DNA from 3 places in the Cohnella sp. genome. Region 3 is predicted to be linked to each of the others. Evidence: riboswitches for the same ligand, from Rfam matches in the RefSeq annotation. Region 3 holds a riboswitch; each other region holds the start of a gene.
What was found. A riboswitch is a leader RNA that binds a small molecule or an ion and turns the genes downstream of it on or off. The one in region 3 is predicted to bind cyclic di-AMP.
Positions count from the first base shown of each region.

Region 1: linked by a shared signal. The riboswitch ahead of ACESLM_RS12350 (resuscitation-promoting factor) and the one ahead of ACESLM_RS18030 (nucleotidyl cyclase domain-containing protein) in region 3 are both predicted to bind cyclic di-AMP.
Region 2: linked by a shared signal. The riboswitch ahead of ACESLM_RS19925 (TrkH family potassium uptake protein) and the one ahead of ACESLM_RS18030 (nucleotidyl cyclase domain-containing protein) in region 3 are both predicted to bind cyclic di-AMP.

Region 1 covers NZ_JBEPYQ010000031.1:24,657-34,796, reverse strand. Annotated here, with positions in the region: gene ACESLM_RS12375 (tRNA1(Val) (adenine(37)-N6)-methyltransferase) at 1-176, shown strand, start outside; gene rsmI (16S rRNA (cytidine(1402)-2'-O)-methyltransferase) at 281-1,138, shown strand; gene ACESLM_RS12365 (AbrB/MazE/SpoVT family DNA-binding domain-containing protein) at 1,253-1,507, opposite strand; gene ACESLM_RS12360 (HD domain-containing protein) at 1,836-3,128, shown strand; gene ACESLM_RS12355 (TatD family hydrolase) at 3,155-3,931, shown strand; cyclic di-AMP (ydaO/yuaA leader) riboswitch at 4,111-4,330, shown strand; gene ACESLM_RS12350 (resuscitation-promoting factor) at 4,613-5,770, shown strand; gene rnmV (ribonuclease M5) at 6,107-6,658, shown strand; gene rsmA (16S rRNA (adenine(1518)-N(6)/adenine(1519)-N(6))-dimethyltransferase RsmA) at 6,664-7,539, shown strand; gene yabG (sporulation peptidase YabG) at 7,628-8,506, shown strand; gene veg (biofilm formation stimulator Veg) at 8,657-8,932, shown strand; gene ACESLM_RS12325 (small, acid-soluble spore protein, alpha/beta type) at 9,061-9,243, shown strand; gene ispE (4-(cytidine 5'-diphospho)-2-C-methyl-D-erythritol kinase) at 9,396-10,140, shown strand, end outside.
Region 2 covers NZ_JBEPYQ010000065.1:8,587-18,726, forward strand. Annotated here, with positions in the region: gene ACESLM_RS19905 (transposase) at 1-32, opposite strand, end outside; gene ACESLM_RS19910 (YkoP family protein) at 514-1,242, shown strand; gene ACESLM_RS19915 (phosphatase PAP2 family protein) at 1,255-2,004, shown strand; gene ACESLM_RS19920 (hypothetical protein) at 1,940-3,649, opposite strand; cyclic di-AMP (ydaO/yuaA leader) riboswitch at 3,901-4,081, shown strand; gene ACESLM_RS19925 (TrkH family potassium uptake protein) at 4,195-5,538, shown strand; gene ACESLM_RS19930 (potassium channel family protein) at 5,552-6,220, shown strand; gene ACESLM_RS19935 (polysaccharide deacetylase family protein) at 6,278-7,057, shown strand; gene ACESLM_RS19940 (LysR substrate-binding domain-containing protein) at 7,068-7,985, opposite strand; gene ACESLM_RS19945 (succinate dehydrogenase cytochrome b558 subunit) at 8,167-8,838, shown strand; gene sdhA (succinate dehydrogenase flavoprotein subunit) at 8,856-10,140, shown strand, end outside.
Region 3 covers NZ_JBEPYQ010000055.1:26,179-36,318, reverse strand. Annotated here, with positions in the region: gene ACESLM_RS18050 (RNA polymerase sigma factor) at 1-23, opposite strand, end outside; gene ACESLM_RS18045 (HD-GYP domain-containing protein) at 155-1,210, opposite strand; gene ACESLM_RS18040 (response regulator) at 1,229-1,600, opposite strand; gene ACESLM_RS18035 (response regulator) at 1,600-3,990, opposite strand; gene ACESLM_RS18030 (nucleotidyl cyclase domain-containing protein) at 4,169-4,816, opposite strand; cyclic di-AMP (ydaO/yuaA leader) riboswitch at 4,898-5,040, opposite strand; gene trhO (oxygen-dependent tRNA uridine(34) hydroxylase TrhO) at 5,174-6,079, shown strand; gene ACESLM_RS18020 (helix-turn-helix transcriptional regulator) at 6,097-6,726, shown strand; gene ACESLM_RS18015 (hypothetical protein) at 6,769-7,044, opposite strand; gene ACESLM_RS18010 (hypothetical protein) at 7,028-8,344, opposite strand; gene ACESLM_RS18005 (hypothetical protein) at 8,363-9,196, opposite strand; gene ACESLM_RS18000 (ATP-binding cassette domain-containing protein) at 9,193-9,882, opposite strand; gene ACESLM_RS17995 (GntR family transcriptional regulator) at 9,879-10,140, opposite strand, start outside.

The sequences.
Region 1 (10,140 bases), on a different contig from region 3:
GGCCCGAAGTCCGTCTGCTGCCGCCGCTGATCGTCTACGAAGAGGACGGGGAGTATACGCAGGAGCTGTTGGCCGTATTTTACGGTCAAGCGGCGGAATTGCCCGACTTTAAGCGAACGAACGGACGCACGCCGGCGGTCAAAAGAAATCGGGAGGGGGAGGAGAAACGGTCGTGAACAAAACAAAGGACAAGCGCGGAGAAAGTCCGGCAACGAGCCCAGTTTCCTCGGAGACGGCAACGGTTCAAAAGAGCTTCGCCGCGCGCGAGAAGCCGGGCACGCTGTATCTGGTGGCGACGCCGATCGGCAACCTGGAGGACATGACGTTTCGCGCGATTCGTACGCTCAAGGAGGTCCAACTGATCGCCGCCGAGGACACGAGGCAGACGCGCAAGCTGCTGACGCACTTCGACATTCAGAATCGGCTTGTCAGCTATCATGAGCATAACCGGGAGGCCAGCGGTCCCGAATTGATTCGGCTGCTTCTGGAAGGCCAGCACGTGGCGCTTGTCAGCGACGCCGGCATTCCCGCAATCTCCGACCCCGGAGAGGATCTGGCGAGGGACGCCGCCGCTGCCGGCATTCCTGTCGTGCCGATTCCGGGCGCGAACGCCGCGTTGTCGGCGCTGATCATCTCCGGCCTGCCGACCGATCGCTTCCTGTTCGTCGGTTTTCCGCCGCGCGAACGCAAGGGCGTGCACAAGCTGCTTGAAGGTTTGGAGGGCGAGAGCGGAACGCTAATCTTATACGAGTCCCCTCATCGGCTCAAGAAAACCGTAGCGGCGATCGGCGAGAGATGGAGCAACCGAAAAATGGCCATCGTTCGCGAGCTGACGAAGAAGCATGAAGAGGTCGTCAGAGGCACGGTCGAGGCTTGTCTGGCGCACATCGAGCAGAACGCTCCGCTCGGGGAATGTTGTATATTAATAGAAGGAACGCGTTCGGAAAACGGAAATCGGGAGGCGAGCGCAGAGCAAGCGGACGCATGGTGGACTTCCGTATCGCTAACGCAGCATGTCGCGCATTATGAGACGGCCGGACAAGCCCGCAAGGATGCGATGAAATCGGCTGCGGCAGATCGGGGAATATCGAAGCGGGACGTCTACCGGGCGCTGCTCGAGGAGAATGGAGACGAGTAGTACCGCAAAGCAAAAAAATTCCCTCCCGAGATCGACATCGGGAGGGGGCAAGGAGTATAAAAAGGTTGGAATTAACAATTATTAGAATACAAATTTTATTATAAACTATTTTCTCTAATTTGTCACAGGGGAAGGTAAATCCTTCAAACATTCTCTGCAAACAATTTTTCCTTTGAAGTAGGTGACGTTCTCCGCGTTGCCGCAGAAGATGCATGCTGGCTCATACTTTTTAAGCATGATGCGCTCGCCGTCCACGTAAATTTCCAGAGCGTCTTTCTCTCCGATGCCAAGCGTGCGGCGCAGCTCGATCGGAATAACCACCCGTCCCAATTCATCGACTTTACGTACGATACCGGTAGATTTCATCATTTGGTAATACCCCTCTCGTAAGATTAAATAAGTACAAAACGAACGTGTAAATCTAGTTATGTCCGTTATCGCCAGTTTTCGACAAAGTTCACTGTTTTCCGTACTCTATCGTACCAACCATTCCCAAAAAAGTCAACCTGAAAGCATGTAGGAATTACTTAAAATCCTGAAATAAAGTCTGAGAATCCTCTCAGTTATGGCGATCTCTCAAAAATAGCGGAATTAGGCGAAGAGAAAATTAAAGGGAAACGATATTCGACAAAATTCGACTTTAATCGATTTTTTGACAAAGACTTTGTCGAAAGCTGACAAATATGAGGTGATGTCCATGTTGACGAAATTACATGAGGAGAAGGTTTTCAAGGACCCTGTGCATCATTCCATCTACGTGCAGGATCTAACCGTCTGGAAGCTCATCAATACGCCGGAGTTCCAGCGACTCCGAAGAATCCGCCAACTAGGCACCTCCTATCTTACGTTTCATGGGGCGGAGCACAGTCGATTTTCCCATTCGCTGGGTGTATATGAAATTACAAGAAAAGTAATTTCTCAGTTTGAGCGTAATGGATACGGCGACTGGCCGCAAGAGGAAAAATTACTCAGTCTTTGTGCTTCTTTGTTGCATGATGTCGGACATGGTCCGTTTTCCCATTCTTTGGAGCAAATATTCGGTACGGATCATGAAGAATGGACCTGCAATGTCGTCTTGGGCGACACGGAGATCAACCGCGTGCTGCGCGAGGTCGACCCCGAATTTCCGAACAAAGTCGCCGCGGTCATCCGCAAGAAGTACGAAAAGCCGATCGTCGTCAGTCTCGTATCGAGTCAGCTGGATGCGGACCGGATGGATTATCTGCTGCGGGATGCTTATTTTACCGGAGTGAACTACGGCACGTTCGATCTGGACCGTATTCTGCGCATGCTGCGCCCGTTCCAGGGAAAAATCGTCGTGAAGGATAGCGGGATGCATGCCGTCGAAGACTACTTGATGTCCAGGTACCAGATGTATTGGCAGGTTTACTTCCATCCCGTCACCCGCAGCTCCGAAATTCTGCTGAGACAAATTTTCCGCAGGGCGAGCGAGCTCTTGTCGTCAGGATACGAGTTCTCCTTTATGCTAGCTCCGATCCGGTCTTTGCTGTCGCGCTCCGTTACGCTGGAACAATATATGAAGCTCGACGAAGCGATGGTGCAGACGGCGTTCGGCCAGTGGTCGGAAGAGCGAGACGAATTGCTGTCGGATCTGTGCCGGCGTTTCCTGAACCGTCAGCTGTACAAGTACGCTCCGCTGACCGGAGAATACAGGGAATGGCTTGATGATGTCCGCAGCCAGTGGCGAAGCATCGGCCTCGATCCTTCCTATCATATGGAAGTCGATACCCCCGAAGATTCTCCCTATGACGTCTACAAGCCGGGAGCGCTTCCGGACGGCAAAGAGAAGCCTCCGATCCTGCTGTTGGACAAGCGCGATCAGTTGACGGAAATCTCGGTCCAATCCGATATTATACGCTCCATTGCGGGCTTGCACCGGGGCAACTATTACATCTATTACCCAGAGGAGCGGCTATTGCCTCACGCTCATCTGCTCAGTCCCGAAACGCGCGCCAGATTGTCTATATAATAGAAGAAAAGAGGATATGAATCGACATGCTTATCGACACCCATGCCCACCTCGATTCACGCAAGTTCGACAACGATCGAGAAGAAATGATTCAACGCGCGCTGGAAGCCGGCGTGGACACGATCGTCAACATCGGATTTAACCGCGAAACGATCCCGACTACGCTGGAGCTGGCGGAGAAATATCCGTTTATTTACGCCGTTGTAGGCTGGCATCCGACCGATGCGGTCGACATGAAGCTGGAAGAAGATCTGGCCTGGATCGAACGGCTGTGCACCACCCATCCGAAAGTCGTCGCGATCGGCGAGATCGGGCTTGATTATTACTGGGACACTTCGCCGAAGGACGTTCAGCACACGGTGTTCCGGGAACAGATTCGGTTGGCGCGACGGATCGGCAAACCGATCGTCATTCACAATCGGGACGCGCACGAGGATATTGTAAAATTGCTGAAAGAGGAGAAGGCTTCGGAGGTCGGAGGGATCATGCACTGCTTCTCCGGAAGCTGGGAGACGGCCAAAATATGCCTGGATATGAATTTCCATATTTCCTTCGGCGGACCGGTCACTTTCAAGAACGCTCGCGTTCCGAAAGAGGTGTTGGAGAGGGTTCCGATGGATCGATTGCTGATCGAAACCGATGCTCCATATTTGACGCCTCACCCCTATCGAGGGAAGCGAAATGAGTCCGCTTACGTGCGTCTGGTCGCCGAGACGGCGGCGGAGATTAAAGGCATTTCTTTGGAGGAACTTGCAGAAATTACAAGCGAAAATGCCCGGCGCTGTTTTGGGATAACGAGATAAACGGAAGAAACGGAAGAAAAACGGACCACTTCGAAGAAAAAACTGACTTTTGTTGCGATTATCGCGCAGGTTCCGATCGTTTTTCCTTAAAAATGGGCAAATTCGTTCAATCGGTCGTCTTTACACCGTTATCGCGCAGAGGTTATGATCTTCATCAGAAAGTTTGAATACGACATTCCTTTTCCAGTGCGCTTAATCTCCCGAACGGGAGAGTGGGGGACCCAACGCGGCGACGATCATGAGGTGAGCGTCCAATGCGGTCCGAGCAATCTTGGGGTGAATACGGCAAGTGCCGGGACGGCGGCTCTATCTGAGTGACGCGTCGGGCATGCAGCCGTTAGGGCGACTCTCTTTGCCCGAATCCGACAGCTAACCCCGCAAGCGTGATAGAGAGAGGTCACCCTCGTGCCGCTACTTTACTTAGCTTAATTCCAATCATGCGGAAGCCACGAACAGATCCTCTGTCTCGATGGCTTTTTGTGTTGCCAGCACAACTGCCTGGGGTAACATGCTCTCATGTGAGTATTCTGAACTGGGGAAGGCGGCGCTTGATCGATCCGGCTGAAATCCGCGAAAATTTCGAGTCCGATCGCCAAGAGTCGTTAACCATTTTGGATTAGTCGCGTCTGACAATATTCATGCATTACAGTCGACGGCGGGGCTATGAAGGAGGAACGAGATATGGGCGCAATTCCTGTACAGGAAACCCATGATCCACGACCGACCGGCAAGCTTTTCGCACTGCGTTGGAAGCATGAGCATTTGCGTGCAGCGCTATTGGCCGCAATTCTCGTTTTTGCCATCACCATCATGTTCGTATCGTTGCTGCAGAAGGCGGCGACCAAGAGCATCACGATTATCGACAACGGCGTTTCGAAGGTGATTTCCACGAAAACGTCGAACGTGCTCGGATTGCTTGAAGAACAGGACATCTATATCGGACCTAACGACCATCTCTCCTTGGCGGCCACGGATCTCTTGAAAGAGGGAAGCCGGCTCGTCATCGACCGGGCGGTAGGCGTCATGATCAAAGCGGATGGCAAACAGCAAATCGCTTATTCGAGCGAAGATACGATTAGGGGAGTCATTGAGTCGTTAAACATCAAGCTGGCCGAGCACGACCGCGTCGTTCCGGAGCTTGGCAGTCCCTTGCGGGAAGGAATGACCGTGTCGGTCGTCCGCGTGCGCAAAGAGGTTACAGAGACCCAGCGCCCGATCGCCTTCAAGGTTGTGGAGCAGAAGAGCGCGGAGCTTGAAGAAGGCAAGACGAAGGTCGTTACCGAAGGTCAAAAAGGCGTAGTCGTCTACAAAACCGAGAAGGTGTACGAAGACGGCAAGCTGATCAGCCAGGAAATGATCGAGAAGACGATCGCCAAGCCGGCCGTGCAGCAGGTCGTCGCGATCGGAACGAAGAAGAAGGCCGAAGTGGCTCTGGCGTCGTACAATGGACCGCCGACAGCCGCGGAAGCGAAGGTCGTCAAGCTGAACGGCAAGAGCGTCAAAGTGAAACGGATGCTGAGCAACGTAACGTTGACCGCGTATTCCGCGGACTTCGCTTCCACGGGCAAGAGCAAGGGGGACGAAGGCTACGGAGTTACCCGTTCGGGAACGACCGTGAAGGAAGGCCGTACGATCGCCGTCGACCCGAGAGTCATTCCTCTGGGCTGGTGGGTCTACATCGAAGGCATCGGCTTCCGCCGGGCGGAAGATACGGGCAGCGCCGTCAAGGGCAAGAAGATCGATATTTACTACGACAGCGAATCGTATGCCAACAAGTTCGGATTGAAACGCGGGTATACGGTATACGTGATCGGGCCGGTCAAACCGTCCTCGGATTAGTCGCGTCGGTCGGCTGCGATGCAATAGAGCTTTACGTCGGGAAGAGCCTCTTGGGGCTTCTTCCCGATTTTTGCGTTGCGCGGGCTAGGGGCGTGTATGCAAACCCGCTCAGGGGCATCTATCACCGCCTTTTCGCCCCCTGCTTCGTCACTTTTGCTTGACGTACCCCCGGTACGCCTTCACAAAAGTTCCTTGCATGGAACAAAAATTCGGCCATATCTGCTACCCTCGGAGTATGCATACACGCCCTAGAGGGCCGACCATCCGGACTTGCCCTCTTCCGCGATCTCGTATACGCTTGAAGGAATGCGCGGAGTAAAGGCGGAATGAAAACGAATGATTCGAGAAATGATTGTCGTGGAGGGCAAGGACGATACGACGGCGGTTAAGCGGGCCGTAGGCGCCGACACAATCGAGACCGGAGGCTCGGCAATCGGGGAAGACGTGCTCGTGCGGATCGAGCTTGCGCAAGCCCGCAGAGGGGTGATCGTGCTGACCGATCCGGACTCTCCGGGGGAACGCATCCGCAAGATCGTCTCCGAGCGCGTGCCGGGGTGCAAGCATGCCTTCCTGACGAAGGACGAGGCGCGCGGGCGCAGGGGCATCGGCGTAGAGCATGCGTCCGATGAGGCGATCCGCCGCGCGTTGGACCGGGTTCGCGGGCCGGAGACGGATACGGACGAGCCTGCGGAGATCGAATGGAACGACTTGCTCGAAGCCGGACTCATCGTTCATGCCGCGTCCGCAAGCCGCAGGGAGCGGATGGGAGAAATTCTGGGCATCGGCTACGCGAACGGCAAACAATTTTATAAGAGATGTCTCATGTTCCGGATTACGAAGGCCGAGTTTCAGGCGGCGCTGGAACAGTTGGAGCGGGAAGGACGATAATCAGCATGCACGACATCGCCACATCGAACCGGACGCGCGAAATTATTCGCAAGCACGGGTTTACGTTCAAGAAGAGTCTCGGGCAGAACTTCCTGATCGACGGGAATGTGCTCGACCGGATCATCGCCGCGGCGGAATTGGACGGAACCCGCGGAGCGCTGGAGGTCGGCCCGGGAATCGGCTCGCTGACGGAGAGGCTTGCCAAGGCCGCGGGCAAGGTCGCCGCGGTGGAGATCGACCGGCGTCTCATTCCGATCCTGAAGGACGTCATGGCCCCTTACGAGCGCGTGAGCATCGTCCACAGCGATATTCTGAAGACCGACTTGCACGCTCTCTGGCAGGAGCAATTCGCGGGCCTGGCCGGCGTCAGCGTCGTCGCCAACCTTCCGTATTACGTGACGACGCCGATTATCATGAAGCTGCTGGAGGACAAGCTGCCGATCGAGAACATCGTCGTCATGGTGCAGAAGGAAGTCGCCTTAAGAATGTCCGCCAAGCCGGGAGGCAAGGATTACGGCAGCTTGAGCATCGCCGTCCAATACTACTGCGAGCCCGAGCTGGTATGCGTCGTGCCAGGCAAGGCTTTCATCCCCGAGCCGAACGTGGACTCGGCGGTCATCAAGCTGAAGCGCCGACCGGAGCCTGCCGTTCGCGTTGCGGACGAGGAGAAGTTCTTCCGCGTCGTTCAGACTTCGTTCGCGCAGCGCCGCAAGACGTTGGCGAACAATTTGTCCGCCTTCTCGGGCAAGGACCGCAAAGCCGAGCTGGGAGATCTGCTTCGGGAGATCGGCATTCAGCCGGAGCGGCGTGCGGAGACGCTGTCTCTGGAGGAGTTCGCCTCCGTGTGCGAAGCGCTGACCCGCAGCGGCATGCTCGGATAAAAACGTCCCGTCGGCGCGAATCCCGTTCCCCCGGACGCGCACCCATCGTCTCATGACTCCATAGGATAGACGGAGAGGTGAGTGGCCCATGAAGCAGGGGGATCTAGTCGTACGGAAATCCTATGGCGGAGACGTGTTATTCCGGGTCGCGGCGTTCGCCGCTCGGCAAGCCGTGCTCAGAGGGACGGATTATCGCTTGCTGGCGGATGCGCCGATCGAGGATCTTCAAACGGTACGAAACCCGGACGAGCTCGGAGGGACGCGCCAAGCGCGTATTAAAGCGAACGAATCGCTGCGCAAGATCAGCGAGGAACGAAGCCGACAGTTCAGCCGCATCGGGTTTATGGGAGCGCTGGACGACCGGAGGCAGCCGTTCTTCGAAATGCCGGGCAAAGTGCTTCATCTGGACGGCGACCCGAATTATCTGAAGAAGAGCATGCAGGTATACGCGCAGCTGAAGGTGCCCGCGGAAGGCGTTCATTGCCATGAATCGCAGATGCCGCACATGCTGCTGCGCATGCTTCCCCAAGTCCATCCGGATATCGTCGTCATCACAGGCCATGACGGCGTCCTGAAGCAGCGGCAGGACCTGCAGCAGCTCAGTAGCTACAAGAACTCCTTGAACTTCGTGCACGCCGTGAACGTCGCCAGGGATTACGAGCGCAGTCGGGACTCTCTGGTCGTCGTCGCGGGCGCATGCCAATCCCATTTCGAGGCGCTGCTTCAGGCGGGAGCGAATTTCGCCAGCTCTCCCGGCCGCATCATGATCCATGCGCTCGATCCCGTCTATGTGGCCGTACGCGCGGCGTTCACGCCGTTCCGCGACACGATCAACATTACGGATGTCATCGCGCATACGATCAGCGGCAAGCAGGGCGTAGGGGGCATCGAGACGATGGGGCGTTACCGGATAGGCGTCCCGAATTTGAAAGCAGCCAGTTCTGAACAAAATGTGAACATTTTGTGACGGAAATGAAGGATCTTTTAAAAAAACCGGATAATCTCAAGGAAAATGACCGTTGACAGTAAATCCGCATCGTTGATATAATATTTTGATTCATTTGACACCTCCCCTGTTTTTAGATATAATTTACAGGGAAAGAGGTGGTAGTGGATCATGGCTAAAAACACGCTTCTCGATATCAAGCGAAGCCTGGAGCCTCACGTCGGTTCCAAAATCATGCTCCGCGCCAACGGTGGACGACGCAAAACCATCGAACGCACGGGGGTTCTGGAAGAAATCTACCCATCGGTTTTCATTGTCAAGCTGGACCAGGAGCAGCACACGTTCAAGCGGGTTTCGTACAGCTACGCCGATATTTTGACCGAATCCGTTGAAGTGATGCTGTGCAATGACGACGGTCAGGTTCGCATCAATTATTTGTCGCATTAGACGGTTGAATAGTACGGGCAGCACCGCGCCGATCCGAAGGCGCCGTGCTGCCCGTTTTGCATGCCTGCGGAACATCCGAGGCATTCTAATCTTGAACGTCCCAAGACATCGAGAGCAGGAGGCGTACGATGAGCAGAAGAAGAAGCGTCATGTCGGAGCAATTCAAAGCGGAGTTGGCGAAGGACCTGGGCATCTACGACAAGGTTCAGCGAGAAGGATGGGGCGGCATCAGCACGAAGGACGCCGGCAATATGGTGAAACGCGCCATTCAGATCGCCGAGCAGGCGGCGTCCAGAGCGCCGAGATCCTGACGGCGGACGAACCAAGAGGGCGGATTCCCGCGGGTCGCGAGAATTCGACCTCTTTTCGCATTTGCGAGCATCCTTTGCTATAATGATGTAAAAGTTTTCTTGGTTGGGAGCAAGCCTACATACAGGTATCGTCCGGAAGTTGGTGAAGAACGTTGTCTAAAATTTATGAGAAAGCGCCGGCCAAAATCAACCTCGTGCTGGACGTGCTGCGCAAGCGGGAAGACGGCTTCCACGAAGTGGAGATGATCATGACGATGGTCGATCTGGCCGATCGTCTGGAGATGGAGGAGCTTCCCCGCGATCAGATCGTGCTGTCTAGCCAGGCGGGGTTTATTCCCCTCGACGAGAAGAACCTGGCCTTCCAGGCGGCGAGGCTGATCAAGGAGCGATACGGAGTCAGGCGCGGCGTATACATTCATCTGGACAAGCAGATTCCGGTGGCGGCCGGACTGGCGGGCGGCAGCAGCGACGCGGCGGCGACGCTGAAAGGGTTGAACCGGCTGTGGAATCTGGAGCTGCCTACGAAGGAGCTGGAGGAGCTGGGCGCCGAACTCGGCTCGGACGTTCCGTTCTGCATTCGCGGAGGCACCGCGCTGGCCAGAGGAAGAGGAGAGAAGCTGGAGACGGTGTCTCCCCCTCCGCAATGCTGGGTCATTCTGGCGAAGCCCCCGATCAACGTGTCCACGGCCGACGTGTACGGCAAGTTCCGCGTGAACGAGGTGAAGGAGCATCCTTCGATTCCGCGCATGCTGGACGCTCTGTCGCGGCAGTCGTTCCAGGACATGTGCGCGTCGCTGGGCAACGTGCTGGAGAACGTCACGCTGAATCGTTATCCGGAGGTCAGGCAGATCAAGGACTGCATGGTCAAATCGGGAGCCGACGGGGTGCTCATGTCCG
Region 2 (10,140 bases), on a different contig from region 3:
TGGAATTTCTCCGCGGCTTCTTTAAGGCTCATACGAATCTCCCTTCCGCTTTAAAAGAACGTTTGTTCTGTTTTTATTATACCAAACATTTGTTCTTGTTTAAAGTTTTAAATAGTTAATTTTTCTTTTTATTTATAGTGACTTCCAACTGACTCGAGGGGATATCGGCAAAAGGGGCGAAGAACTGTAAGCGTGGTATAACGTCAACTGACCGAAAGGGATAGCGGCAAAAGGGTGGGAAAGACGGTGGGGCAGGTGCGGCGTGAACTGAATGGAGGGGATAGCGGCAAAAGGCATACAGAGAATGAATGGAGAGAGATAGAACGAACTGATCGAGAGGGATATCGGTAAAGGGATGAAACGTAGCTGTGAAGCGGACTGACGGAAGGGGATAGCGGCAAAATCTGAGGGGTTATTATATGCGCTCTAGACCAAAGTCTAATGCCTGCTGGACGAAAGTTCGGAAACGAACCCGACGCGAAACGATGGGAGCGGGGGAGACGGCGAGATACAATGAAGCTAACGCAAAACGGAGGCGGAGGAACGGATATGCAAAATCAACCGGAATGGTCGGCGGGCAACGCGGGGTGGACAAGAGGAACTGCGGCGCTGCGCCGCGGCTTCGGCAGTGCCAGACAGAACGTCTGGATGACGTGGGAGAGAACGGCCGCTTGGGCGATGAAGCTGACGAGCGAGCATTCGCTGTACGCGGGGATCTGCATCGTGATGGTCAAAAGGTATAAGGGAGAGCCGTTTGTCTGCGAGGACGGGACCCGGATCGAACGAGGAGACCGGATCGGCGAGCTGCATCTGAACAACGGGAAGGTGCTGGCGCTGACACGGGAGCTGGGGGCGGACCGGGCCGCGCTTCAGACGGCGCGTCTGGCGAGGAAATCGCTTAAGGAAATCCGGCGGGAGTTGGACGGTCGGCCGGAGCTGGCTCCGGTCAAGGCGCTCGTCGGGGTTACGATTCTCCATCGGGGACTGACGCACGGTCTCGGATTTGAACAGCGTCCGCTTGCTTCGAAACGGTTCGAGAAGCTGACGTCGATCTATTTGAAGCTGCTTCTCCGCTTCATGCATCCGAACGGACTGGCGCGCAGCGAGCGGAGCAGGCTGAAGCTGACCCCGGTGATGCTCGTCTGCACACGCGGCAATCTCGCCCGCAAGTTCGGGCCTAAGCCGGAGCTCCGGCAGCACGGGGGCGGATCGTCCGGCTGCGAAAGTTTAGCCTCTGGATAAGGAGTGAGCAAGTTGAACGCAACTCCGATCGAATCGCGAGCCCAGGCCGTCAAGCAAGGGGCGGCTTGGCGGCCCTTGCTGTGGCTGCTGCTCATTCCGGCTATTAATCTGCTGTACGTCCTGCAGAACCGGGCGGCGGGCAACGCGAGGTCGCTTGTAACCGAAGTCGACGGGAGTATTCCGTTCGTGCCGGCATTCGCGCTGCCTTACTCGCTGTGGTACCCGTTCCTGTTCGTCGTATTCGTTCTTGTTCTTCGCAAAGACAGGAGGGAATATTTCCGGCTGCTGCTGGCGTTTTGCCTCGGCTTGCTGCTGTCGAATCTCGTTTTCCTGGTGTTTCAGACGACCGTTCCCCGCCCCGAGATCGGGACGGAAGGTTTTTTCCACGGTATCGTCTCTTTTATTTATGCCAACGACCAGCCCTACAACTGCTTTCCGAGCGTACACGTGCTGACGAGCGCTCTTATGATTTACGGCGCTCGCCGATTAAGAACGGCGGCGAAAATCCCGATCGCGGTCGTGGCCGTCAGCATTATCGTTTCCACGGTGTTTATCAAGCAGCATGTCATCGCGGACGTTATGGCCGGGCTGCTTGCCGCCAAGCTCGTCTTCTGGCTGGCCGGCAAGCTCATCAGGCGGTTCGAACGAAGAAGAGAGCTGTCGGATAAGTATAAACAGAGTATCAGACAGCTCAGCTTCAGGTCCGAGGACGAAGCGCTCGATGAAGCCGCCAGATCACGATGCCGACGAGAGCCGGGGTGAGGAGGCTGAAGACGCCTCCGGCGAAATCGCCCGGCAAGCCGTCGAACATCATCTGCATGCCCATCAGAATCGCATCGAGCGTTACATGCGCGAAAATGACGGCCATCAAGCCGAAACGCAGCATGAACCAACCGAACAGGAACGACAGCAGCACGAGTTCGATGACGCGCGTGTAAACCGGATAGACCGCGTAACCGACATGGCCGAGCGCCCAGAACAGTCCGGGCGGCACGATGGCGATCGTCGTCAGGACGACGACCGTTCGGGCCGAAGGCTCGCCGCCTTTCAGCTTGCGCGCGAGGCCGACGAACCAGCTGCGGAATACCCCGATGCCGAACAGCCGGCTTTGCAGCTCCTCCGATATGCCAGCGCACCAAGCCAGCAGCGGCAGAAGCAGAGGAATGCTCATATTGTACATCGACTGCGTGGCGTCCGAAGAAGCGAAAGCGCCCAAGCTCTTTTCCAGCACGAGCAGGATGACGGATTGAGCCCCCAGCAAAATAAAGGCGAGGAAGTAGCCTTCCTTCATGCTCTTCAGCACCGCTTCCCCGTAACCCGATTCCCGCCATCTCGGCCAGAGCGAATGGCCCATCGATTTCCATAAGCCGTCTCCGCCGACGGCCGAGAAATAAGTGAGCAGCGCCATCGCCGCGTAAGTGACAAGGCTGACCGTAAGATTAACGGTATCCCCTATGCTGACTCCCGATTCCCAAGTACCTGCCCGCAGACCCGGAATCATGTTATAGGTCAGGCCCGCGTACAGCGCGAAAAAGACGGAAGCGAGGAAAATGCCCCTCCGGTAGGAAGTATGCCCGCCATGAGTCCCCGTATAGACGATCGCCAGGATGAACAGCAGCACTTGGGGCAAAATGAAGCCGAATACCGACAATCTCGTCGCCCAGCGTTCTTGCCCTTCCATGTATTCTGTGAACGCCTCAGGCAGATCCACCCGGTAATCGACCGCTCCCCCTTGCCAGCTCGGGAAAGACGAACTCGTCAGGCGGAATGGCGCCGGAGCGGTGACTTGAAGCTTAAGCTCGGCTTCCCCGATCGCCGCTTGCCGGGAGATGTATTCGAAAGCTCCTCCGTCGGTCGTTCCGCCCGCCCATTCCCAATCGCTCGTGCGAACTCCGAACCAGGAAGCGTACTGCAGCACGCTGGCGGCTTGTTCGGCCGTCGGCTCCTCCGACGAGGATAAGGCTTCGCCGATAGCAGAGTCGGAATCCGCGCCCAAGTGCCGCCAAGCGACGAGGCTGCCCGACTCCATATGGAGCGAGACGGTTAGCGCCCCGGGCACCCCGTCCGCGTACAATTCAACGACGTAGACGTCGGTGGGGGTTGCCGCGGCCCACTGCTTATTGTACGAGTCTGTCAACGCATGTTTGGATAAGTAGCCGTTCGTTTTGCCGTCCGTCATATGCGTGACCGTCGTCTTTTTTACGTCGGAGGCTTGGATGTTGAATTTGTCGGCGGCCCATTGGATCGCCCGCTGCTCCGCTTCGGCCCTTGTGAGCACGGGGGCGGTGTGCATGGAAAACAATTGCCCTGTAATGGGGAACACTTGGATCAATAAAAACAATGCCAGTCCGATCGCGGCCGTCCAAACCCAGCGTTTGTCCAGCGGAAGCGGTCGATTTTCGATCATTCGGTTTCTCTCCTCGCCTGCAGAAATTCAAGTAAACGTATACAGTGGCTTCGCTCTTGACGGCTGCCGATTTTTTCATTTAGTATCTCGTATTTTCGGCGAAAATGAAAGCAAACGAAGCGATAATGACTGTCCGATGGCTAATCCTTCGGATAATTGTGCGAAAAAATGCCTAAACGAGCCGGATTGCCCCCTTTTTGACGTTGTTCCTCCGCGGGGTAAAGACTATAATGCGGTGGTACGTCTTTTATCCGATAGAACGGCCGAATTTCTGCATGCAGAAAACGGGGGAACCAACGGACGACGTGTACAAGAACTATTGTATTCGAACATCCCGGGGTGAATTCCGACCGCGACCGACGCGGAGGATAGGGCAGCCTGTTCGAGCCCGAACCCGACAGCTAACCTCGTAGGCGCTATACGAACAGGAATCGCGTGCAGTGAAGGCACTGGGGTTCCAGTGCTTTTTTTTGCGTCTAGAGGGAGCCTATGGCGTTTTTGCTTATTTGCGTAAAAAAGCGACGGGTGCAGCAGAGGTGGATTAATTGTTAAAAAAAGCGGTGCGATGGTTGTATGCTTCTCCTCCGAGAATATTGCTGCTCGGATTTTCTTTCATTATATTGACGGGGGCCGTGCTGCTTATGCTTCCCGTCGCGTCCGAGAACCGGGAGCCGCTCTCTTTCGTGGACGCCTTGTTCACCGCGACTTCGGCGACATGCGTGACCGGTCTCGTGCTGTTCGATACGGGCTCTCACTTCTCCACGTTCGGCCATTGGGTCATTTTGCTGCTGATCCAGATCGGCGGCATCGGCTTCATGACGATGGCCACGCTGTTCGCACTGATTTTGCGGAGGCGGATTTCGCTCAAGGAACGGCTGGTTTTGCAGGAATCGCTGAATCAGGGCAGCATCGAAGGACTCGTCCGGCTCGTGCGCAAAGTCATCTTCTACGCGCTGGCGCTGGAGCTGGCCGGAGCGGTGCTGTATACGATCCGTTTCGCGCTTGATATGCCGCTCGGAGAAGCGATATACCACGGCGCGTTTCATGCAATCTCCATCTTCAACAATGCGGGCTTCGATCTGTCCGGGGACGGCAGCAGCCTCATTCGATACTCCGAGGATTATTATATGAACGCCGTCTCGATGGCTCTGATCGTTCTTGGGGGATTCGGCTTTATCGTGCTGGCCGATCTATTCGATTATCGGAATAAACGGAAGTTTTCGCTTCATACAAAAGTTGTGCTAAGCGTTTCCGCGACGTTGATCGGCGTTGGGGCGCTGATCATCTTGATCTTCGAGTTCACGAATCCCCGCTCGATCGGCGATGAGCATTTTTCGCATAAAGCGCTGTCCGCGCTGTTCCAGTCCGTGACGACCCGCTCGGGAGGCGTCTCTACCGTGGAAATTGCCGAACTGCGCCAAGCGACGCAATTTTTCATTGTCATTCTGATGTTTATCGGAGCTTCCCCGGGTTCGACGGGCGGAGGGATCAAGACGACGACGTTCGCCGTGCTGGTCGGCGCGGTGCTGGCGATGATGCGAGGCAAGGAGGACGTCGTGCTGTTTCGGCTGCGGCTCGCCCAGGAGCGGGTGTACAAAGCGATTACCGTTACGCTGTTCTGTATCGGGATCGTGCTGGCGGGAACGATGCTGCTCGCGACGACCGAGGATGCCAGCTTCCTGAAAATTCTGTTCGAAGCGACGTCGGCATTCGGCACCGTCGGATTATCGATGGGATTGACCGCGGACTTGAGCTTGGCGGGCAAGCTGACGATTATTGTTCTGATGTTTATCGGTCGTCTAGGGCCGCTTACGTTGACTTACGCATTGGGGCCTAAGCAGGGACGATCGCTTTACCGTTACGCGGAAGGTAAAATCATCATCGGGTAGAGGACGGAGAAACATGAAATTTAATCAATTCGTTATTATCGGGTTGGGCCGGTTCGGCTCCAGCCTCGGCCGGGAATTGATCAGTTTGGGGTACGAGGTGCTCGGTGTGGACCGGGACGAGGAAAAGGTGCAGGAGTTGTCGGGGGTGCTGACCCACGCGATCATGGCGGACGCGACGGACGAGGAGGTGCTGCGTTCCGTCGGGGCGCGGAATTTCGACTGCGGCGTCGTCGCGATCGGCGACGATATCCAGGCGAGCATTCTGGCGACGATTCTGCTGAAGGAGCTCGGAGTGAAGAAGGTCGTAGCCAAGGCGGTATCGGATCTGCACGGTCGTGTGCTGGAAAGGATGGGCGTCGACCGGATCATCTACCCGGAGCGGGACATGGGTGTTCGCGTCGCGCACCAACTCGTCTCGCCCAACCTGCTCGATTACATCGAATTGTCCAAGAAGTATACGATCGCGGAGCTGGCGGTACCCCGGTGCTGGTCCGGCAAATCTCTGGAGGACGTCGATTTGCGCGGCAAATTCGGCTGCAGCATCGTGGCGATTCACAAACCCCAAGGCATGATCATCGCTCCGGCCGCCAAAGACGTATTGTCCATGGAGGACGTCATGGTGCTGATCGGCACGAACGATCAGATCGGACAGTGCCAGGAGTCGTTCGATTCCGGTGAATGAAAACCATCCCGTTCGCTCAGGCTAGAAATAGAATGAGCGGGATGGGAGGGTTCGGCGATGAAGATGAAACGCCTGGGAGTAGCGGTGATGGTGCTGGCAAGCGTCGTCACCTTTTTAGCGTTGCGGGGCGGTTCTGCAGCCTCGGCCAGCGCAGGGCAGTCGAAGCCTTCAGGCATCCACTGGACCGAATGGGAGCGCAAATACGAAGGCGTATTTGTGCTGTCCGCTTCGCGCGAGTCCCGTAAGGTGGCTCTGACGTTCGACGACGTGCCCGATCCTCGCTTTACGCCGCGAGTGCTGGACATCTTGAAGCGCAAAGGGGTTCGTGCCAGCTTTTTCGTTGTCGGCACGCGAGCGCGCAAATATCCCGACCAGGTCAGACGCATTCATCGGGAAGGCCACGATATCGGGAATCACTCCTACAGCCACCCCGACTTTTCGAAGATGTCGCTTGCGAGGGTGCAGGAACAGATCATGAGGGCGGAAACGGCGATTGCCGCGGCGGTCGGGTTCAGACCGAGGCTCGTCCGTCCCCCGTACGGGGAAATCGTGCCGAGGCAGCTGGACTGGGCGAAAAAGCGGGGTTATACGGTCGTCAATTGGGACGTCGATTCGTCGGACTGGAGGCAGCTAAGCGCGAACCAGATATTCCGGAACGTGACCCGGGCGGTTCGACCGGGTTCCGTCGTTCTGATGCATGCCGGCGGTGGAGAAGGGCAGAGTTTGTCCGGCACGGTCGAAGCGCTTCCGAGAATCATCGACTGGCTGCGCGAGCACGATTACGAGCCGGTCGCGTTGACGGAGCTGCTGGGCTTGCCGGAGAAGCGGGGGCGGTGAAGCCGCCCCTTTACGATTCTTTGTAACGCGCGGCTTCCCGATTAAAATATGCGGTCGTCTCCTCGATCAGGAAACGCGTCGATGGAGCGATCCAGGCAGGGTCTCCGTGAATGAGAAATGTCGTTCTTTTCGTCTCTTCAAGCTCTTTGATTCGCGGAAGGTATAGATCGTTGTCGAGCAGCACCTGCTCCCGAAGATAGGATCGGGGAAGCAGCGAGCCGGCGCGGCAAGCGGACAGCAGCCGAATGATGGCTTCGAACGAGTCGATTTCCATTCGGACGTCGGGCTTCAGGTTGTATTTTTTCAATAACTCGTCGGTCAGCGTACGGTACCACGTGCCAGGGGAGAACAGGATCATCGGCAAGTTCTGGAGATCCGCCATTTCGATGTGCGTTCTTTCTAATATAATGTGGTTTCTCGGAAGCACTAAGATAAGGTGGTCGTCAAATAAGGGTACACTGGTAATGGCGGGATCGTCGATGACGGAAGAGGCGACGATGCCGAAGTCGACTTTGCGCTCCTTGACCAGCTCCGCGATTTCGTGCGATTTGCCGGTTACGGCCTTAATCTCCAGGTGAGGGTGCTTCTCGGTCATCGTCCTCACGAGATCGGGCAGCGTCGTCTGCAGCGTCGTCAGGCTGGCCCCGATCGTGGCGATGTGGGCTTCGGACGATTTGTAAGCGTTCAGCTTTTGCAAGTAGCTGCCGTGAAAGCGTCTGAGCTCCAGCGCGAACTCGTAGGTCACCTGACCGGCCGCGGTCAGCTCCAGTCTTTTGCCGACTCTGCGGAACAGGTCGACTTCCAGCTCTGCTTCGAGCCGGGCAAGGCGTCGGGATAAGGCAGGCTGGGACAGGTTTAATCTTTCCGCCGCTTTGTTTAAGCTGGTCTGCTCCACGATTGTCGCGAACAGCCGCATATCTTCAAGCATGGAAGTCCCTCATCTCATATGCAGAATAGTTATAAGTTATAATATTAAATAAGCAGTTCCATTATAAGCGAAAATAGAGTAACCTTAAAAGCGGTGACAAAATGGTGACGAATGCCAACCGTGCAACAAGCATCGTCATCCGATGTCGAAGCACGGATGCGAAAGGAGAACAAACTTAGACATGAAAGGTAATTCTTATTTACCGCGCAAGCTTCATTCGCTGCTTGGCGTGATCCCGCTCGGCTTGTTCATCGCCGAGCATGCGCTGACGAACTACTCGGCCTTCGAGGGGGGGCAGGAAGGATTTTCGGACGCTATCCATCTGTTGAACAGCCTTCCGCTTATTTTCTTCATGGAGCTGTTCATCATCTGGCTGCCGATTTTGTTCCACGGGGTGTACGGTCTGTACATCGCTTACCAGTCGGATCTCAACACGGGCCGATTTAGCTACGGGCGCAACTGGGCGTTCGCCTGGCAAAGAATTACGGGGGTCATCACCTTTATATTCGTCGCGTGGCATTTCTACGATACCCGGATTCAGCTTGCTCTGGGCAATGTCTCCCATGAGGAATTGGGCCAGCACATGAACAACATTTTCAGCAATCCGTGGGCCGTGGCGGCTTACGTCGTCGGCGTTCTGGCCGCGACGTTCCACTTCGCGAACGGACTTTGGGCATTCCTCGTCAGCTGGGGAATCACGATCGGCCCTCGCGCGCAGAAGATTTCTTCCAGAATCTGCATGGGCATCTTCGTTATCCTGGCGGTTATGTTCTTGCTGTCCATTTTCGCTTTCCGCAGCGACGAGTTCGCTACGGCGGCGTCTGCGGCGCTAAGCGCGGTATCGGTAGGTTAAGGGAGGAGTAACTACACATGGCAACTCAAAAAGTCATTGTCGTCGGAGGCGGTCTTGCCGGTCTGATGGCGACAATCAAAGCGGCGGAAGCCGGCGTTCGCGTCGATCTGTTCTCGCTTGTTCCGGTTAAAAGATCTCACTCCGTCTGCGCCCAAGGCGGCATCAACGGAGCTGTAAATACGAAGGGTGAAGGAGACTCCCCTTGGGAGCACTTCGACGATACGGTCTACGGCGGCGACTTCCTGGCGAACCAGCCTCCGGTCAAAGCGATGTGCGAAGCGGCGCCGGGCATCATTCACCTGATGGACCGGATGGGCGTTATGTTCAGCCGGACTCCGGAAGGCTTGCTCGACTTCCGCCGTTTCGGCGGAACGCAGTATCACCGCACGGCGTTCGCGGGAGCGACGACCGGCCAGCAGCTGCTGTACGCGCTGGACGAACAAGTGCGCCGCTGGGAAGTAGCCGGCCTCGTGCAGAAGTACGAGCACTGGGAGTTCACGGGAGCCGTTATCGACGACGACGGCGTGTGCCGCGGCATCTCCGCGCAGGATCTGCGTACGATGGAATCGGTCACGTTCCGCGGCGACGCGGTCATACTGGCGACGGGCGGACCGGGTATTATTTTCGGCAAAACGACGAACTCCGTCATCAACACGGGAACCGCGGCCAGCGCGGTGTACCAGCAAGGCGTCTACTACGCGAACGGCGAATTCATCCAGATTCACCCGACGGCGATTCCGGGCGACGACAAAAACCGTCTCATGAGCGAATCGGCCCGCGGAGAAGGCGGACGCATCTGGACATACAAGGACGGCAAGCCGTGGTACTTCCTCGAAGAGAAATATCCGGCGTACGGCAACCTCGTGCCGCGGGATATCGCAACGCGGGAAATTTTCGACGTCTGCGTCAACCAGAAGCTGGGTATCGACGGCGAGAACAAAGTATATCTCGACCTCTCGCACAAAGATCCGAAGGAGCTTGACGTTAAGCTCGGCGGCATCATCGAGATTTACGAGAAGTTCACGGGCGACGACCCGCGCAAAATCCCGATGCAGATTTTCCCGGCGGTACACTATTCGATGGGCGGTTTATGGGTCGACTACAACCAAATGACAAACATTCCGGGATTGTTCGCTTGCGGCGAATGCGAATATCAATATCACGGCGCGAACCGTCTGGGCGCAAACTCCCTGTTGTCCGCCATCTTCGGCGGCATGGTGACCGGACCGAAAGCGGTCGAATACATCAAGGGCTTGAAGAAGTCCGCCGAGGACGTTGCAGAGAGCGTATTCGAGCGCGAGC
Region 3 (10,140 bases):
TAGGTCAGAAACCATTGCTCGATTGCGGAACTGTCGACGACGGTCCCCTCCTCCCTTTGATTGCCTCTACCTTCTATAATTAGACGCGCGAGGCGCGATTTCCTTACAGCTCGCCCAATACAAAAATAAAGCGGCCGTATAGGCCGCTTCTGCGCTAGGATGACAATTCAATAAGTTGATGAAAATCGCGTTCCCGGAACAACGCCTCGAAGGCGTCGACGACTTGCGGATCGAAGTGGGCTCCCCGCTGGCGGGCAATCTCCTCCATCGTCTCTTCCGGCGTCCATGCCCTCTTGTACGGGCGTTCGTGCGTAAGCGCGTCGTAGAAGTCGGCCAGAGCGACGATTCTCGCTTCGATCGGGATTTCCTCTCCGGCCAAGCCTTGGGGATACCCCGATCCGTCCCATTTCTCATGGTGGGACAGCGCGATAACGCGGGCCAGCTGCAAAATATTGAAATAGCTGCCTTCGAGAATGTCGGCGCCGATCGTCGTGTGGGTTTTCATCCGCTCGAATTCATGAGGCTCGAAGCGGCCGGGCTTAAGCAAAATTTCGTCCGGGATGCCGATCTTGCCGATATCGTGCAGCGGGGCCGCCTTGCGAATCAGGTCGACGTCCTTCTCCGGCAAGCCGAGCCGCTCGGCGATCAAGGCCGACAGCTCGCCGACTCTCTGCGTGTGCTGCCCGGTCATGTCGTCGCGGTACTCCGCCGCCCGGCCGAGCAGCAGCATCATCTCCAGCTTGGCCTGGCTGAGCTCCATCGTCCGTTCCTGGACTTTGTCCTCCAGCGTCCGGTTGTGGTGCTGCAATTGCAAGTGCAGCTCCCTCGTCTTAAGCAGGTTGCGTATACGCAGTACGACCTCCGTCCGATCGTACGGCTTGGCCAGGAAATCGTTGACCCCGGCCTGAAGCCCCTGCTGCTTCACTTCCGCCGTCGTGTCCGCGGTCAGCATGAGAACCGGCAAGTAATTCTCTTGCCCGACCTGCTCGCGTATCCTCTTCAGCACCTCCAAACCGTCTATGCCGGGCATGTGCAAGTCGAGAAGGACGATGTCGGGCTCGACTTCGGCGACCATTCGCTGCACCTCGTGCGGATCGAGCGTGCTGTGAATGCGGCTGAATCCCGCGCGGGTCAAAATGCGCTCCAATAGGCTTACGTTGTATTCCTGATCGTCGACGATCAATATTTTCGCGTCTATGCTGGCGTCCATCGGCGCACGCACTCCATTCTATTCTGTCTTGAGCAGGGCCGCTTCGATTTTGCCGAGCAGCCGCGGGAGATCGACCGGCTTCGTATCGAAGTCGTCGCATCCGGCCTCGTAGGCTTTCTTCTCGTCGCCGGACATGGCATGGGCCGTCAGCGCGATCACCGGAACGGAACGCGTTCGGGGATCGCTCTTCAGCATCCGCGTCGCCTCCCAGCCATCCAGGACCGGCAGGCTCATATCCATGAGCACGAGGTCGGGAAGCGCCGAGGACGCAAGCTCGACTCCTTCGCGCCCGTCTTCGGCCGTCAAGACGCGGAACCCTTTGCGAACGAGCCTTCTGGATAACATGTCGCGGTTCAATTCGTTGTCCTCCACCAGAAGAATCGTGTGCATTAGCTCACCTCCCGTTTCTCGTTCATGTATCGGCGAACTTCCGCCAGCAGCTGCTTGGGTTCGAACGAGCCTTTTTGCAGCACTCCTTTGACATAGCCGTTAAGCCGCAAGCTCTCTTCCGCCGCCATCGACTTGGCCGTCACGACGACGACCGGGATGGAGCTCCATTCTTCCCTCTTCCTCAGCTCCGCCAGAAACTGATAGCCGTCCATCTCCGGCATCATCAAATCCAGCAAAATCAATCCCGGCTTCTCGAACGCCAGCTTCTCCAGCGCAAGTCTGCCGTTGCCCGCCGTCGCGACGGAGTAGCCGTCCTTGCCGAGCAGCTTGACCATCATCTCGCTCGTCGTGACATCGTCTTCGACGACGAGCACGGTACGCTCCTCCGTATCCGGCAAGTACTTGTCGATGACCGCGACAAGCTGTTCCCGCTCTAGGGGCTTCGTCAGAAATTCGGAAGCGCCGAGCGAGTAACCGAGCGGCTTATCGTCCGTCAGCGAGAGGATAACGACGGGAATGTCCCGCAGTTCGGGATCGCTCTTCAATTCCGACAGCACGCTCCACCCGTCCATGCTCGGCATCAGAATGTCCAGGCAGATCAGCTTCGGCTTCAGCTGCCTCGTCATCAACAGCCCTTCCGCCCCGCTCTCCGCGAACGCCAGCGTCCAGCCTTCGTCGGCCAAATAATTGCGCATCAGCTGCAGGTTGACCGGTTCGTCGTCGATCAGCAAGATGCTGACTTTATCGCTTGCGGCGAATTCGGAACCGAGCTGCGGAGTCGGCGGCTTCTCCGCTTGCGGCCCCGTCCCTTGAACCTCTCCGACCTGCCCAAGCGGGAGCCAGCAAGTGAATGAGCTGCCTTCTCCGGTCCGGCTCTCCACCGAGATGTCTCCGCCCAGCAGTTCGCAGAAGCGCTGCGTAATCGTCAGCCCGAGTCCCGTCCCCCCGTATTTGCGCGTCGTGGAGGAATCCGCCTGGGTGAACGGCTGGAACAACTTGCCGATCTGCTCCTCCGTCATCCCGATCCCGGAGTCCGCCACTCGGATCGAATAGCCGCTCGTCCCCTTTTTCTCCATTAGACGTCCTTCGATCCGAATCGCGCCGTCGCGGGTAAACTTGGCGGCGTTGCTGAGCAGATTAAGCATAATTTGCCTCAGCTTCGTGACGTCCGTCGTCATGACGGCGTCTTCCCACTTCGTCTCGAGCCGATTGCCGTTGCTCTCGATCAGCGGCTTGACCGTGGACATCACTTCTTGGAGGACGCTTCCGAGGTCGCACGTTTCCAGATAGACGTCCATTTTCCCCGCCTCGATCTTGGAGATGTCGAGAATGTCGTTGATCAGCGCCAGCAGATGCTTGCCCGACTTGCTGATCTTCTCCAGATCGGCGGCAAAAGCCGGCTCGCCGAGCTCCTCCGCTTCTTCGACGAGCATCTCGCTGTAACCGATTATGGCATTCAGCGGCGTTCTGAGCTCATGGCTCATATTGGCCAGAAACTGGCTCTTGATCCGGTTCGCCTGGATCGCTTCGTCGTGCGCCTTCTCGAGCTGAGCCGTGCGCTCGCGGACGAGTTCCTCCAAATGGTCGTTCAACCGCTGAAGCTCCTGATTTTTCAAGTAGATTTCCCGCGACTTCAATTCGATCTCCGAATCTTTACGCGAGAATCGCTTCGACACGAAGATCCCGAGCAGCGAAAGGCCGAGGGTAAACAAGGTGCCGCCCGATATAAAATAAGCGAGCCACTTCTGATCGAGCAGCATGCCGGAGGCGATCTCCGAACGGGTGCCGATATGGAAGCTCGCGGCGAACATGCCCGTATAATGCATGCCGACGATCGCTCCGCCCATAATCAGGCCACTGCCCAGCTTCTTCCACACTTCTCCCTCGCCGCTCTCCTTGCGAAAATAAAACGCGAGCCACAGCGCGGCGATAGACGCGACGACGGCGATCAATATCGATAGCGCGAACATGAGCGGGTCGTACATAATGTCGATCAGCATGGCCGCCATCCCGATGTAGTGCATCGCCGAGATGCCGACGGCCAGCAGCAGCCCTCCTCCAAGCAGGTTCCCCATCGTCGGCTGATTCTTGCCGACGACCGATAATGCGACGTATGAGGCGATAATGGCGACGAGAACGGAAACGATGACAAGCGTAAGATCATAGGCTACGGGGACATCCAGCTTAAAAGCCATCATCCCGACGAAATGCATCGACCAGATGCCCATGCCCATCCCGGCGGCGCCGAACACCAGCCACATGGCCCGGCTGAAGCCCGAGGACTCGCTGACGCGTCCCGCCAAATCCAATACCGTATAGGATGCGACGACCGCGACGACGTAAGAGAATACGACAAGAGCGGTGTCGTAGGAACCGTGAACGTGCTGCATGAATCAACCTGCCTTTGATTGGAATGTAATTTAAGTGAGGAAAGGCGCCGGCCAGGCGGCTCGACGCTCTATGTATCTCTCATCGGCAAAGCTGGAGACAGATTGAAGATCCGCCAACAAAAAAGACCACCCCCGCCGTCATCTCCCGATGACGAGGGATAGTCCCCTGCTGACGCCGTTAACCGATATGAAACCGATAACCGACCCATTCATGATAGCGATAGGGCACGAATTGGACTTGATATTCCGATCCGGAGCGCTCGAAGTGCTCCTTGACGACTTTGTCCACGATCACCTGTCCGTCCGTCATGTTGGCGTATTCGACCGCGCTCGTCATCGCTTCGCCGTAATACAGGCTGTTCGCCGGGAGAGACAGCCCCGTATGGAAGCTGTATACGCGCCCCATGCTGACGCCGACGCCGCCGCGGAAGCGGAACGGAATGCCCTCCTCCGCAAGGGACGGATTGACGACGGCGTCGATCGCCTGGACGATCTGCACGCCGCACAGACAGCTCCGTCCAACCGCATCTGCTTCCGACATCGGAAAGATAGCCGTATACGACTGGTGGCTCGCTTCGATCAGCTGGCCTCCCCAGCCGGAGACGATCTGCGCGATGACGGTTACGAATCGCCTGACGCCGATCTGCGCCCGGCTCAAGTCGCGATCCCCGCCTTCCTGCCCGTCGGCTTCGACGGTCAAGTGAAGGACGGCGTACTGTTCCTCGGATGGAACGAACGCCTCCGTCTCCTCCATGCGCTGCACGAGCTGCCTCGTCCGCTCCATCAAGCTATCGTAAGTCGTTCTGACGGATTCCGCCTGCTGCATCGTTAACACCTCCTGTTCGGGTCATTAAGAGAACGCAAAAAGACCCTGAATAAGGGTCCGAAATGAAAATAAATATCGAATTCTCAGACCCATCTCTGCCGACGAGGTTAGCTGACGGACTCGGGTAGATGGTACCCTACGTTCTGCGCGAACGATTCGCCCCTGAATGATCGGTTCCCCCGTTTTCCACCCGTAAGCGGACGGAAATTAAGCGTATATTTATAGTACGCCGATCAGCTAAGGATGTCAAACCGTTTTTGGCAACATAATAAACCTTTATGTTGACTATGTGAGGGCGAACCGCTACGATTATCGTATTACCGGCTACCTGCAATAGCCGACGGAAAGGTGTTAACGATGTCTACAAAAGATTACCGAATCCTGCTGTTCTATAAATACGTTAAAGTTCCGAACGCCGAGGAGTTCACCGCCGAACATCTGCAATTTTGCAAAGAGCTCGGCATCAAGGGCCGAATTCTGATCGCGGATCAGGGAATCAACGGAACGCTCTCCGGCACGGTCGAGCAAACCGACGCCTACATGGCTGCGATGCACGCCCATCCTCTCTTCTCCGATCTGCTGTTCAAGATCGATGAGGCCGACGGCCACGCGTTCCAGAAAATATTCGTACGCTACAAGAAAGAACTCGTGACGCTGCGCTACGACAAGGAGCTCGATCCGAACGTCGACGGAGGCGCGCGGCTCACTCCGAAGCAGTTTCATGAGAAAATGCAGCAGGACGACGTCATCATCCTTGACGGCCGCAGCGACTACGAGTACGATCTGGGCCACTTCCGGGGTGCGATCAAGCCTGATCTGAAGACGTTCCGCGAGTTCCCCGAGTGGATCCGCAACAATCTGACCGAGCACAGAGGCAAGCCGATTCTCACTTACTGCACGGGAGGCATCCGCTGCGAGATGCTGACGGCCGTGCTGAAGAACGAAGGCTTCGGCGACGTCTACCAGCTCGACGGCGGCATTGTCACGTACGGGCAAGATCCGGAAGTGCAGGGACGCGGCTTCGACGGCAATTGCTACGTGTTCGACGAACGCGTCTCGGTGCGCATCAACCAGACCGAGGAGCATACGCTGGTCGGCGAGTGCCATCACTGCGGAACGAAGACGGATCGCTACATTAACTGCGCGGACGACACCTGCCATCTGCAGCACCTCGTATGCGACAAATGCGAAGAGGAGCATCGAGGGTACTGCTCGGCGGAATGCGCCGAGCACGATCTGGCCGCGGCCGAATCGGTCCGTTAATCCCGGGAGGTGACGTATTGAAGGAAGATTCGGATCTGTCCACGCGCAACAGAATTATGCAAATGCTGAAAACTTCGGGAGAGCTGACCGCCAAGGAGCTTACCGATCAGCTGGGCATTACCGGCATGGCAGTAAGGAGGCATATTTCCAATCTCGAGCGGGACGATCTGATCGAATCGACGACCGTCAGGCTGCCGATGGGCCGGCCTGCGGCCGTCTACCGTCTGACTGCACGGGCGGACGACTATTTTCCGAAGAAATATCATGCCGTCGCCCTCGACCTGCTCACCGAATTGGAGGACGAAGCCGGCGAATCGATGGTCAATCTTCTCTTCGAGCGCCGCAAGGCGACTCTGCTGAAAAGGTACGAGGCGAAAATGGCCGGCAAAGAGCTCGAAGCGAAAGTCGCCGCATTGTCGGACATTCAGAACGAGAACGGCTACATGGCATCCTGGGAGAAGGATTCCGACGACGACTACGTGTTGACCGAGTACAATTGTCCGATCTCGCAGGTCGCCAACAAGTACAATCAGGCTTGCTCCTGCGAGCTGAAGCTGTTCGAGACGCTGCTGGGCGCGGAAGTGACGCGTTCGGACTGCCTCGCGTCCGGCGATCGCAAGTGCGTCTACCATATTCGCCGTACGTAAACAACGCTCTTCCCCGTATCTCCGAGGAAGAGCGTTTGTCGTTTATTCCGCATGCCGCAGCAATCTATCGCGTCTAACCGCGATCGCCGAGCTCATGGCCAGCCGGGCGAATTTCTCTCTCTGCGCCTCGGCCGGCAATCTGTGCAGCTCGACGTCCCCACCCGCCGCGAGCAGCGCGGCCCGCGTTGCTTCCACGGCTTGCTCCTCGCAGCGCAGTACGTAATAGGCGATCGAATAGCCGAGCTCCTCCAGTTTTCTGAGCAGCGCGATCCTCTCTTGTCGAAGCAGCTCCTCGTGCGGGTTACGGGCGATCGGCATTGACGTTGGTCAGCCACAGATTTTTGCGGAACTCGTCAGCTTTCTCGGCCGGTCCGTCGTATGCGGCTTCCCCTTTGTACAGCAGCTCTCCGCTGCCGGCATCCAGCACGACGGCCGCAAGCTGTCTTCCGTCGGAAATGCGAGTCTTGTTAGAGCTCACCGTAGTCAGCAGAACGTACACCCGATTTTGCGCCAAGCTCACGCTGTGGATCGACTGTCCTCCAAACTGCTCGGCCGTCAAGGTCAGTTCGCCCTGCTCCTGCGCCCCTGTTGCAACGTTATAGCGGGCGATCGCCAGGCTCCCACGATCGGAATACAGAATGGTGAAAAGCTCCCCGCTAAGCTCGCTCTGGATGTTCGAATAGGCGCTTAAGCCGGGCGACGGCTCGGGCAGCGGCGTCAGCTTGCCCGTGCGGTAGGAGAAAACCGCGAAACGGCGCGTTTGCTTCATCTCTTTGCCGTCCTCGTTTACGGATTGCTCGCTTTTGCTCGTTGCCAGCACGACGTACTCGGAGGGCTGTGAGCGTACCTCGCTGGAAATAGCAGAAAGGCTAATCTCGCTTGTCACGGACTGCGCCGCCAGAGCTCCTCCCGGCCCCGCCGAGTCGGAGACAGCCAGCTCCTCGGAGACGAGCGCCGCCTCTCTCAGCAGCTCGCCGGTATGCAGATCGACGATATAATCGCGGAATTCCACTGCGGAGGGACCGTCTGCAGTTGGCCCCGTTCTATAGCGTACCTGGGATAGGACGTGCACTTCGTCACCGATGCGCTGAACGTCTTCTACCCTGAGCCAGCTTACCTGCTTTGCAACGTTCAGCTCAATTCTGATCTCGTTGACGCGCCCCGTCGCCTCTTCCAAGACGTCCATCTTCAGCTCCGTCCGCCAATCGTAAACGCCGCGTGGACCGTAGAGGAAGATGTCCGCGTAGATCAGCCACTCCGAATCCTTGTAAAAGCTGTCCACGTTGCTTCTCGCTCTCATAAAATCCCGATGCTCCCGTTTCAATGCTTTCATGTCCTCGTAACGCGACGTCAAATACCGGTTGTCCTTCAAATACTTCTCGTAAAACGATTGCGTCAATTGATAATTCGTTCCATCGACGGTAAGCTCAAGCGCCTTCGATCCGACTCCTCCTATATAGGAGCCGCTGAGCCGCATCTTGGCGGCTTCCCCGGCATCGCCTTCCAGCGTAACCAGCTTGTACCGCGGCGCATCTCCTTCCGTACCGGACGCATAATAAGCTCCGATCGAGCCGACCGCGAATACGCCCAGCGCCATCGATAAAAGGTAACGTTTCATCGTTCGCCGTCTCCTCCCTTACACCGATACTTTTTTCTTCAATAAATGCAATCCCAGCCAGACGGACGAGACGACGATCAGCGCGTCGATCGCCATTTGAATTGCGTACGCTTCCTCGGTATAGAAGTAGCCCGCGGAATAATTCCGGCCAAGCGCAAGCAGCGGGTAAACCATCAGCAGCGCACAGAAGCCGGCATACGCCAGTCCGTACACGATGCCGAGCCAGCGATAGCTTCGCTCCAGCAGAATCGACGCGAACAGGACGAGCAGCGAGATGATTCCCAAACCGTAGTTGACGAAGAATTCCGCGAATGAGCGCGGCAGCAAGATTTTGAATACTTGGTTGGCGAAAATCGCGTCCGCGATATAGGATGGCTGCAGTTGATCGGCCGGCGCAATCATCGCGAAGATCGCTCTTCCGATCGGCATAAGCAGCAGTTGAAATCCGATCAGGACGAACACGAACGTTAAGATGGCGGTCAGCTTGGCGAAATAAACGTTCCTTCGCTCGGACGGAAGCGAGAGCAGCCGATACGCGAACGTGCTTCTTCCGAACCAATCGCGATACCAGATCAGAAACGCGTAGATCACGAGAACCGCGATGCTGAGCCCGACGGGAACGGCAAACCAGAATTGCGTCTCCTGCACCGCGCGGGTATACGACATGGCAGCGAAAAACTCCTCGGGAGCCCGGCCCGTTTGCTCAAAATAGGCGTTTCTTTTATTGACCTCCCCTATCGCGTTGAATGCGATCGCGCACATCTGCACAAGCGCCGTCAGCCCTATCAACGCGAACAGGATATATCGGAAACGATGGATTTCCATATGCAGAAGCTTCAGGTAGTTTCTCAACGCGAATACACCTCTCTCATCACGTCGACGATCGACTTGCCCTCTTCGCTGCGCATCGTCTCGCAGTCGAATTCCATCTCCGCTTTTCCGTTCTGCAGAATGACCGCTTTATCGATCAGATGCTCCACCTCGCCGATCTCGTGCGTCGTCAGCAGAACGCCGCGCTCTTCGATCAGATCGCTGGAAAACACGTCCGCGATCATCTCCCGGCTAAACAGGTCAATTCCGGAAAACGGTTCGTCCATCAGCACGTAGTCGGAATTCGGAGCCAGTCCGAGCACCAGGTTGTATTTGGCAGCCGTCCCCTTCGACAGATTGCCGATCTTCTCGCCGGGCTCCAGCCGGAAGAAACGCATCAGCTCGGCTGCCCGCTCCGCGTTCCAGCTCGCGTAGAAATCCGCCATAAAGGTCAGCCCCTCGGACATCTTCATACTCAGAGGCATCGTCAGATGATCCGGAACGAAGCTGATTTTCTCGTATATCCATCTCCCGCGCGGCTTTCCGTTCACGAGAATTTGCCCCTCCTTGACGGGCACGAGCCCCATGATCGCCTTCATAACGGTCGACTTGCCCGCTCCGTTCATGCCGATCAAGCAGGTGATGTTGCCTTTCTCCGCCGTAAACGACAATCCGTTCAGCACGTAACGCCCGCGATACCGCTTGCGAACTCCCTTCAACTCGATCATGGCCGCTCCGCGCCTCCTTCCGCCGCGACGTCGGCAGGGCTGGAGGACAGCGCCTCTATGTATTTGCTCTTCACCAAATCAAGCAGTTCTTCGACCGGAACGTCGACTTTCCTGACCGCCGAGACGAAGGCGTCGACCGCTTCCCCGAGCAGCTCCGCGCGAATCGCCCGCAGTACGGCGTCGTCCTGGGTGATTCGGCTTGGCGAATTTCCTTCCGTTACGATCAATTTCCGTTCCTCCATCTCCTTATAAGATCTC